Regions from separate parts of the Methylibium sp. Pch-M genome, predicted to be linked through region 3. Evidence: predicted binding sites of a transcription regulator. Region 3 holds the regulator's gene; each other region holds the start of a gene.
What was found. The regulator FNR, encoded in region 3, switches genes on or off when oxygen is low (the NO sensors DNR and NnrR bind a similar motif). The targets are predictions, from matches to a motif close to TTGATNNNNATCAA.

Region 1 (3,266 bases), 210 kb from region 3:
TTCTGCAGCGTCGTGACCTCGTGCCCGCGGTAGAAGTTGATCTTCAGGAAGCTGACGCCGCCGAACACCGCCTGCTTGTGCAGGTCGAGTTCGCGCGCGCAGAACAGCAGGCTCACCGCGGCCAGCAGCAGGGTGTGGCGGTTCAGGCCGCCGGTGGCGAGCACCACCACCGCGAGCAGCAGCCAGGCGAACACGCTGGTCCATTCCAGCGGACCGTCCTCCGAGGTGAGCCAGTCGACCATCGCCTGGTCGCCCGACAGCGCGATCGCCACGAGCCACAGCACCATCGCCGCCAGCAGCGCGACCGTGACGATCTCGGCGCGGCTGATCGGCGCCCAGGTGTGCGACGACAGGGAGAGCGAAGAGGGCAGCGAGCGCCCGGGGACAGCGTTCATGGCGTGGGAGCGTGGGGTGGGTCGCGGGATGCTGCAACGAGCAGCCCGGAGGGCCTGTCGCCGAGGCGTCGTGGGCCGGGCCCTGATTATCGGCGGCTTGCGATACCCGCCTACACTGCCGGCCCATGAAGCGCATCGTGATCCTGATCTCCGGCCGGGGCTCCAACATGGAAGCCATCGTCGAGGCCTGCGCCGCGCAGTCCTGGCCGGCCCGGATCGCGGCGGTGATCAGCAACCGCGGCGATGCCGCGGGCCTGGACTACGCTGCCGCGAGGGGCATTGCGACGGCGGTGGTCGAGCACCGCACCTACGCCGACCGCGAGGGCTTCGACGCCGCGCTGGCACAGGCCATCGATGCGCACGCACCCGACGTGGTGGTGCTGGCCGGCTTCATGCGCATCCTGACGGCGGGCTTCGTGCAGCGCTATGCCGGCCGCCTGCTCAACATCCACCCGTCGCTGCTGCCGGCCTTCACCGGCCTGCACACCCACCGGCGCGCGATCGAGGCCGGCTGCAAGCTGGCCGGCGCCACCGTGCACTACGTGACCGCCGAGCTGGATCATGGCCCGATCGTCGCGCAGGCGGCGGTGCCGGTGCTGCCCGACGACACCGAGCAGACGCTGGCCGCCCGCGTGCTGGCCAGCGAGCACCGGCTCTATCCGATGGCGGTGCGCTGGGCGGTCGAGGGGGCCCTGCGGATCGAGGCCAACGGCGTGGTGCGGCAGCGCGACGGCGCCGCGCAACTGCTGCTCTGAACTCCGCCCGGGCCGCAGCCCGGGCCTGCGCTCAGCGCACCACCAGCACCGGGATCGCGGTGTGCGTCAGCAGCTTCTGGGTCTCGCTGCCCAGCAGCAGCGCGCTCATGCCGCGGCGGCCGTGCGAGGCCATCACGATCAGGTCGCAGCCGCGCTGGCTCGCGTGCTCGATGATGGCCTCGTAGGGGTGCAGCGCCTCGATGGTGTAGGTCTCGCAGCCCAGGCCGGCGGCCTGGCAGGCGGCGGCGACCTGCTGCACGCGCCGCTGCGCGATCTGCTCCTGCGCGTCGAAGTACTCCTGCGGCGCCACCGGCTGGATCTCGCTGATCGCGCTGTAGGGGAAGGGCTCCTTGACGCTCAGCGCCTCGATCTTCGAACCCAGGGCCTTGGCGAGCGACACCGCGGTGGCGACGGCCTTGCCCGTGACGTCGCTGCCGTCGGTGGGAACCAGGATGCGTTGGTACATGGCGGCCTCCTTGGCTGAGGAAAGGGACGAGCGCATCTTGCGCCCGTGCCCAGCCCCTGATCTTGCCGAGGATCAAGCTTTGCGTCGAGCCTGCCCGCGGGCGCGGCGCGGACTTCCGCTCAGCCGCGCGCCACCGGGCGCGCCGGATCGGCGCACCACTCGCTCCATGAGCCCGGGTAGAGCGCGGCGCCGGGCAGCCCGGCCCGTTCCATCGCCAGCAGGTTGTGGCAGGCGGTGACGCCGGAGCCGCACTGGTGCACCGTCTCGGCCGGCGGCCGGCCGGCGAGCAGCGGCAGGAAGGCGGCATGCAGCACCGCGGGCGCGAGGAAGCGGCCTTCGGCGTCGAGGTTGTCCTTGAACGGCCGGTTCAGCGCCCCGGGGATGTGGCCGGCCACCGGGTCCAGTGGTTCGACGTCGCCGCGAAAGCGCTCCGGCGCCCGCGCGTCGATCAGCCGCACGCGACCGAGTCCGGCCTGCAGCGCGACGGCATCGACCGTCGGAACCAGCGAGGTCGCGGGTACGTAGGGGAGCCGCGCCGCGACGGCCGTCGGCGTCTCGCTCTCCAGCGCGCCGCCGACCGCGCGCCATGCGGCGAGCCCGCCGTCCAGCACGGCGACCTCGCGGTGGCCGAGCCAGCGCAGCATCCACCACGCGCGGGCGGCGAACATCGCGCCCTGCCGGTCGTAGACCACCACCGGCGTGGCCGGGGCGATGCCCAGGCGCGTCAGCGTCGCGGCGAAGGCCTCGCGCGTCGGCAGCGGGTGGCGGCCGCGGAAGCGGCCGTCGGCGGCCGGCGCGTGGTCGGCCAGGTCGCGGTCGAGGTGCAGGTAGTGGGCGCCGGGCAGGTGGCCCTCGCGGTAGCTGCGTTCGCCGGCCGCGGCATCGGCCAGGTCGAACGAGGTGTCGACCACGACGGTCTGCGCGCCGGCGGCGAGCCGCTCGCGCAGCGCCACGGCCTCGATCAGTGGCAGGGGTAGGGCAGATGCAGCATCATTCAACGCACTTCTCCTTGTAAGCGACTCAGGGCAGCGCGCGGCCGCCAGCGTGCCTTGCAGGCCGCGCCGAGCCAGTGGCTCGGCCGCTCGCCAGGCACACAAGCTCCACCGGAGCTTGTGTGTCCGGGCTCGCCCCCCTGGAGGGGGAGCGCCGAAGGCGCAACGGGGGTGGTTCACGTCTCCAGGGTCGATTGCACTGCATCGCGCGGTGCCGCGCGGTTGCGCAGCTGCGTGGCGGCGATGCCAGCGGCCACCACCAGCGCCATGCCGCCCAGCGCCATCGGCGTGATCGGGTCGTCGAACAGCAGCGCGCCGAACACGAAGGAGTAGACGATGCCGAGGTACTGCAGGCTCGCGTTCACCAGCGGCCGCCCGGTGGCATAGGCGCGCGTCATCAGCAGCTGGGCCGCGGTGGCGAACCCGCCCACGGCCAGCAGCATCAACGCGGCGAAGGCATCGGTGTGGGCGGTGAAGCCGCCGGTGGGCAGCGCCGTCAGCAGGCCGGCGGCCATGCCGCCGACCGAGAAATAGAACACCACCCGCGGCTCCGGTTCGCCGGCCCGGCCGAGCGCGGTGACCTGCAGGTAGGCCACCGCCGACAGCAGGCCCGACAGCAGCCCCATCAGGCCGTACCAGAGCTGGTCGCGCTCCATCG
Region 2 (3,266 bases), 980 kb from region 3:
CGACACGTTCCGCCAGATCAGCCCGGTGGTCAAGGCGCCGTCGCTGGTGTGCGATGACGGCAGCGTGCTGCTCGACTCGAACCTGATCCTCGAACATGCCGAGACGCTGGCGGCGGCCCTGCCGGCGGCGCGGCGCCGCAGCCTGATGCCGGCCGATCCGGCCGCGCGGCTGCGCACGCTGAGCCTGCTGGGCCTGGCGCTCGCTGCCTGCGAGAAGAGCGTGCAGATCGTCTACGAGAACCTGCGCCCGGCCGACAAGGTGCATGCGCCGTGGTTCGACCGCGTCAGCGGCCAGCTGCGCGTGGCCTATGGCGAACTGGAGGCTGCGCTGGCGCAGCGGCCGCTGGCGGTGGACAGCGACCACATCGACCAGGCCGGCGTCTCCATCGCGGTGGCCTGGCGCTTCACGCAGGCGCTGATCCCCGAGGTGGTGGACGCGGCGGCACATCCGCGGCTCGCCGCGCATGCGGCGCAGGCCGAGGCGCTGCCGGTCTTCCGTGCCGCGCCCCACGGTGAGGGCAGCTACCCGGCCGCGACCGTGTAGCGCCGGCCGGCGCACCGCCGTCTCCTGTCGCGTGTGACGGCGGCGCGCTACTAGATGTCGGAACCGCGCGCGAACTCGTCGTAGGCGGCCACCGCATGGGCCGCATACATCAGCGACGGTCCGCCGCCCATGTAGACGGCGACGCCCAGCGCTTCGTCCAGCTCCTGCCGCGACGCGCCGAGCTTCGTCAACGCCTGCATGTGAAACCCGATGCACGGGTCGCAGCGCGCGGCCACGCTCAGTGCCACAGCGATCAGCTCCTTGGTCTTCTTGTCCAGCGCGCCATCGGCCATCGCTGCGCGGCCCAGCTCGCCGAAACCCTTCATCACGTCGGGGACGCCCGTGCGCAGGGTGGCAAGCCGAGCGGAAATATCCAGGGTCAGCTCTCGGTACCGGGCGGGAGGGCGGTTGTCGGTGCGGTCGGCCATGGCGGTGCGTGCCTGTCGCTCACTTGCCGCTGCGCGTGGCGCAGGTGTTCAGCCCGAACGGCAGGTAGGCGGGGCAGAAGCGGAACAAACCGGTGGCGATCGGCACCACGCCGAGCCAGCCCCAGGGGCCTATGACACCTGCCACGGTGGCGGCGATCAGTGCGGCGCCGACGACGATGCGCACGCTGCGGTCGAGGGTTCCCACGTTGGGGTTCATGGCGTTTCTCCTGGAGTGAAGCCGACCTCATCATCTCGCCGTGCGGCGGGTGCAGCGCTGACATGGATCAAGACCGGGGTTCGAACAGGAAAGGGGATTGACTTCGTTCGACCGCCACCGCTAGCGTGCCGCTGTCGATTTCGAGCGACGCTTCGGGGATGCACGCATGACGATGACCATCGCACCGCCCTCTCTCGACGCCCTGGCTCGGCAGATCCAGGCCGCACAGGACGCGACCCGGCAGATCGAGCCCTTCACGTCGCAGCTCGACGGCTTCGACGTGCCGGCCGCGTACGCGGTGGCGCAGCTCGTGCACGAGGCACGGCTGCGGGAAGGCGCGCGCGCGATCGGTCGCAAGATCGGCTTCACCAACCCGGACATGTGGTCGCTGTACGGCGTGCGCGATCCGGTATGGGCCCACGTCTACGACCGTACCGTGGTGCGTGTGTCGGGTGGACGGCACGTGTGCCGGCTGGCGCCGTTCACCGAGCCGAAGATCGAGCCCGAGATCGTGCTGCACTTCCATCGCGCGCCGCCGGCGGGCGCCGACCCGGCCGCACTGCTGGACTGCATCGACTGGGTGGCGCATGCGTTCGAGATCGTGCAGTCGCATTTCCCGGGCTGGAAATTCCGCGCTGCCGATACGGTGGCCGACGCCGCGCTGCACGGTGCACTGCTGGTCGGCGAGCCGCAGCCGGTGGCGCGCCTGCAACCCGGCCTGCGCTCGGCGTTGGCGGCCTTTTCTTTGGAGCTGGTGTGCGACGGCGCGGTGCGCGAGGTGGGCGTGGGCGCCAACGTGCTGGGCAACCCGCTGGCCGCGCTGGCGCACCTGGCCGGCGTGCTGTCGCGTCAGCCGCAGGCGCTGCCGCTGCAGGCCGGCGAACTGGTGACCACCGGCACGCTCACCACCGCGCAGCCGGTGCGTGCGGGGCAGACCTGGCACACCGTGCTGCGTGGCATCGACCTGCCGGGGCTGGCGGTCGAGTTCGTCGACTGACGCGCGCGCGGCGCGGCGCCGCGGGGTTCTCGGCGGCTCCTCAGCCCAGCGGCGGATTGGCCGGCATGCGGGCCCGGCTCGGATCCTGCGCCACCCAGGGCTGGGCGTGGTCGCACCAGATCTCCATCTGCGGCTGCAGCGCCGAGGTGTCGTCCAGCGTGCCGGCCTTCAGGAAAGTGAGGGCGGGTGCGGCCGCCACCTCGGAGACGATGGCCGAGCCGCAGTTCGGGCAGAACTTGCGATCCACCGGCAGGCCGCTCTCGCCGGTGTCGCGGTAGGTGGACACCGGGCCACCCTCGATCACCAGGCTCTCGCGCGGCAGGCCGAGCACGATGGAGAACGAGGTGCCCGACTGCTTCTGGCAGTGCTTGCAGTGGCACACGGCGGTGAACACCGGTTGCGCCGAGCCGTGATAGCGAACCTTGCCGCACAGGCAGCCGCCGACGATTTCCATGGGAGAGTCTCCTTCAGATCCGGGCATCGGACGCGCCCGCTGGGGCGACGCTAGCACCGTGGGTGGCGGCGCGCCAGCGGGCGGTTGCGGGTGTTCCGGCGCATGACAGTCGGATCGGTGCAAGACGGGCGGTGCGGTCGCGCCGTGGTGGCCTGGAAATCGGCTACAAAGCGGTGGGAGCCAGTGGGGGCTGGAGCGAGGGCGGTCGATGATTCGAACAGTTGGCGGTGGCGCCATGGCGCTGGCGCATCGCGCGCCGGGCGTGCCGCGGTGGCTTGTGCCGTGTCTGGCTTTCGTCCTGATGGGCGGAGCGCTCGCCAGCGCATCGGCGCAATCGACCCTGCCGGTGCCCGCCACCTTCGCCGGCGTCCTGCCCTGTGCCGACTGCGCCGGCGTGGCGCAGACGCTCACGCTGCGTGCGGACGGCCTGTACCGCCTGCGCCGCACCTACCTGGGCAAGCCGGAGGGGCCGTACTCCGAACTCGGCCACTGGAAGCTGAATGCCGCCGGCACGCTGCTGATGCTGCGCGGCGAGACGGACACGCTGCTGTTCGCGGTGACACCCGCGGGCGCCGAGGACGAGGGCGGGCTGCGCCTGCTCGACCGCCGCGGCCAGCCCATCGAGT
Region 3 (3,266 bases):
CGAACTGGGCGGCGAGGTGCTCGCACTGATCGGCCTGGCCGGTCCGGGCTCGGCCGGGCCCGGCCCCTGGGAAGCGTTCTGGGTGCTGTTCTACGGCTTCGCGACCTATGGCAACGCCGGCTTCATGCGCGAGCAGGTGTGCAAGTACATGTGCCCGTACGCGCGCTTCCAGAGCGCGATGTTCGACCACGACACCTTGATCATCAGCTACGACGGCGGGCGCGGAGAACCGCGCGGCTCGCGCCCGCGCAGCCTGGCGCACGACGCGCTGGCCGCCCAGGGCAAGGGCGACTGCATCGACTGCACGCTGTGCGTGCAGGTCTGCCCGACCGGCATCGACATCCGCGAGGGGTTGCAGTACGAGTGCATCGGCTGTGCCGCCTGCATCGACGTCTGCAACGGTGTGATGGACAAGATGGCGTATCCGCGCGGCCTGATCCGCTATGCCACGCAGAACGGCCTGGCCGCCGGACGGAGCACGCTGGACTGGCGGCGCGTGCTCCGTCCGCGGGTGCTGGTCTACGGCGTGATCCTGCTGCTGATCTCGGTCGGCTTCGTCACCAGCCTCGTGCTGCGCAGCCCGATGCGCGTCGACGTGGTGCGCGACCGCGGTACGCTGGCACGGCTGGTCGACGAAGGGCGCATCGAGAACGTCTACCGGTTGCAGATCATGAACGCCACCGAGTCGGCGCAGCGCTACCGGGTGGTGGTGAGCGACATCGCCGGTGCACAGGCGCAGGTGCGTGACGAGGTGCGGCTGGCCCCGGCCGAGTCGCGCTGGGTGCCGGTCGCGGTACAGGTGCCGCCGCAGAGCGCCGCGGCGCTCGGCCCGGGCGCCCACCCGCTGCGCTTCGAGATCATCCGCGAGGCCGATGGCGTGCAGCCGGCGGCCAGCGTGTCCGAGAAGTCCACTTTCGTCGTGCCGCGCTGAGTGCGGCCCCCTCCGGAGCAGCCCATGATCCCGAACGAGAACGCAACCCGCCCGACGCCCATGCCGGAGCGGCCGCTGCCCTGGTGGCGCGAGCCCATGCTGTGGCTGGTGCTGGGCGGCCCGCTGGCGGTGGTGGTGGCTGGCATCGTCACCGCCGTGATCGCCGTGCGCGGCAGCGATCCGGTGCTCAGCCGTGGCAGCGAACCGCTGGGCAGCGACACGCCGGCGGTGCAGGCGCGCAACCATGCGGCCACGCCGCGTCCCGAGCGCTGAACGTACCGCGCATCGACCCGGAACTCGCGACGATGAGACAACGCACGCTGTGGATCGCCTGGCCGTCCTTCCTGATGGCCGGGGTGCTGGAGACCCTGGTGTTCAGCGCCGCCGACCCTGCGGACCTGAGCGGCTGGGTCGGTCGCGCACTGGAGACGGTGTCGCCGGCCGGCGTCTACACGCTGGCCTTCTTCGCGTTCTGGATCGTGTGCGCGCTGGCGTCGATGCTGACGCTGCTGCTGGCGACGCCGGAGCCGGCCAATACCGAGCCTCGCCGCTGGCCCTGAGTCGCGCCGGGCGAGGCCGGCGGCGAGCCTTCAGCAGGCCGGGCCGTTGACGAGCCGGCGCAGCCCGGATTCGTCGAGTACGCGGATGTCGCGCTGCTTCACCTCGAGCAGGCCTTCGTCCTGGAACTTCGAGAAGGTGCGGCTCACGGTCTCGAGCTTGAGGCCGAGGTAGCTGCCGATCTCCTCGCGCGTCATGCGCAGCACCAGCGACGAGGCCGAGAAGCCGCGCGCCTGCAGCCGCTGCGTCAGGTTGAGGAGGAAGGCGGCCAGCCGTTCTTCGGCCCGCATGCTGCCGAGCAGCAGCATCACGCCGTGGTCGCGCACGATCTCGCGGCTCATGATCTTGTGGAACTGGTGCTGCAGCGGCGTGGATTCGCGCGACAGCTTCTCGAGCTGCGAGTAGGGGATCTGGCAGACCTGCGAGTCCTCCAGCGCCACCGCGTCGCAGGCATGGCGGTCGGTGCTGATGCCGTCCAGGCCCAGCAACTCGCCGGCCATCTGGAAACCGGTCACCTGGTCGCGGCCATCGTCGGCGGACACGCAGGTCTTGAAGAAGCCGGTGCGCACCGCATAGAGCGACTCGAAGCGATCCCCGGCGTGGAATAGCGTGTCGCCGCGCTTCACAGGGCGGCGGCTGCCGACCAGCTGGTCGAGGTGGTCAAGGTCATCGTCCGACAGGCCCACCGGCAGGCAGAGCTCGCGCAGGTTGCAACTGGAGCATGCGACCTTGAGGGCCTCGATGCGGATCGGTTCACGTTCCATGCGCTTCATTATGATCTTGTGCGCCGCCCGCGATGGCGCATGCGAGTCGGCGGCGGTGTCGTGAGGGGCAAGTTGCATGATCGACCTCAAGCTGTGCGTGGATTGTCGGAGGCCACCGGCGACCGGCCTTGACCCAGATCAAGAGCCCGGTGAGAGGCCCTCGGCACAGTCCGGACATGCCCCCTCCGACCCTGACCGACATGCTGGAACCGGCTGCGCCGAGCGAGGAACTCCTGAGTCGTCTGGACGCCGGTGGGCCGCGCTACACCTCCTACCCGACCGCCGACCGCTTCGTGGAGGCCTTCGGCCCTGCTCAGTACCGGCAGGCCCTGGGCCAGCGCCGCAGCGGCGCCCCGGCGGCGGGCGCCGTGGGCGGTGGCACACCGCTGTCGATCTACGTTCATATCCCATTCTGCGAGTCGGTCTGCTACTACTGCGCCTGCAACAAGGTGATCACGCGGCAGCACCGGCGCGGCACCGAGTACCTGGAGTGGCTGGGCCGCGAGGTGGCATTGCACCAGGACGTGATCGGCAGCCGCCAGCGCGTCAGTCAGCTGCACCTCGGCGGCGGTACGCCGACCTTCCTGGACGATGCGGAGCTGTCGCAGCTGATGGCTCTGCTGCGCGGTGCCTTCGACCTGCAGCCGCAGGCCGAATGCTCGATCGAGGTCGACCCGCGCACCGTCAGTGCCTCGCGGCTTTCGCACCTGAAGGCGCTGGGTTTCAACCGCCTGAGCTTCGGCGTGCAGGACTTCGACCCCGAAGTGCAGCACGCGGTGCACCGCGTGCAGCCGCCCGAGCAGGTCGAGGCGCTGATCGCCAGCGCGCGCGCATTGGGCTTCGATTCGATCAATGTCGACCTGATCCACGGCTTGCCCAAGCAGACCCCGGCCTCGCTGGCCCGGACGGTGGAGCAGGTGGCGCGGCTGCGGCCGGACCGTGTGGCGCTCTACAGCTATGCGCATCTGCCGCAGCGCTTCAAGCCGCAACGGCGCATCCATGCGGCAGACCTG

Region 1: a site for FNR is predicted at 1,679-1,692, ahead of C1M51_RS15050 (universal stress protein). Genes of this name have one in related genera too.
Region 2: a site for FNR is predicted at 1,247-1,260, ahead of C1M51_RS11235 (DUF2892 domain-containing protein). Genes of this name have one in related genera too.

The regions. Positions count from the first base shown of each region.
Region 1 is NZ_CP029606.1:3,114,706-3,117,971, forward strand. It holds gene C1M51_RS15040 (hypothetical protein) at 1-395, opposite strand, end outside; gene purN (phosphoribosylglycinamide formyltransferase) at 521-1,150, shown strand; gene C1M51_RS15050 (universal stress protein) at 1,182-1,616, opposite strand; gene C1M51_RS15055 (sulfurtransferase) at 1,736-2,614, opposite strand; gene C1M51_RS15060 (DMT family transporter) at 2,785-3,266, opposite strand, start outside.
Region 2 is NZ_CP029606.1:2,338,825-2,342,090, forward strand. It holds gene C1M51_RS11225 (glutathione S-transferase family protein) at 1-544, shown strand, start outside; gene C1M51_RS11230 (carboxymuconolactone decarboxylase family protein) at 595-972, opposite strand; gene C1M51_RS11235 (DUF2892 domain-containing protein) at 992-1,189, opposite strand; gene C1M51_RS11240 (2-keto-4-pentenoate hydratase) at 1,356-2,186, shown strand; gene C1M51_RS11245 (GFA family protein) at 2,227-2,640, opposite strand; gene C1M51_RS11250 (copper resistance protein NlpE) at 2,942-3,266, shown strand, end outside.
Region 3 is NZ_CP029606.1:3,321,641-3,324,906, reverse strand. It holds gene ccoG (cytochrome c oxidase accessory protein CcoG) at 1-931, shown strand, start outside; gene C1M51_RS16040 (nitrogen fixation protein FixH) at 956-1,204, shown strand; gene C1M51_RS16035 (hypothetical protein) at 1,237-1,491, shown strand; gene fnr (fumarate/nitrate reduction transcriptional regulator Fnr) at 1,522-2,253, opposite strand; gene hemN (oxygen-independent coproporphyrinogen III oxidase) at 2,430-3,266, shown strand, end outside.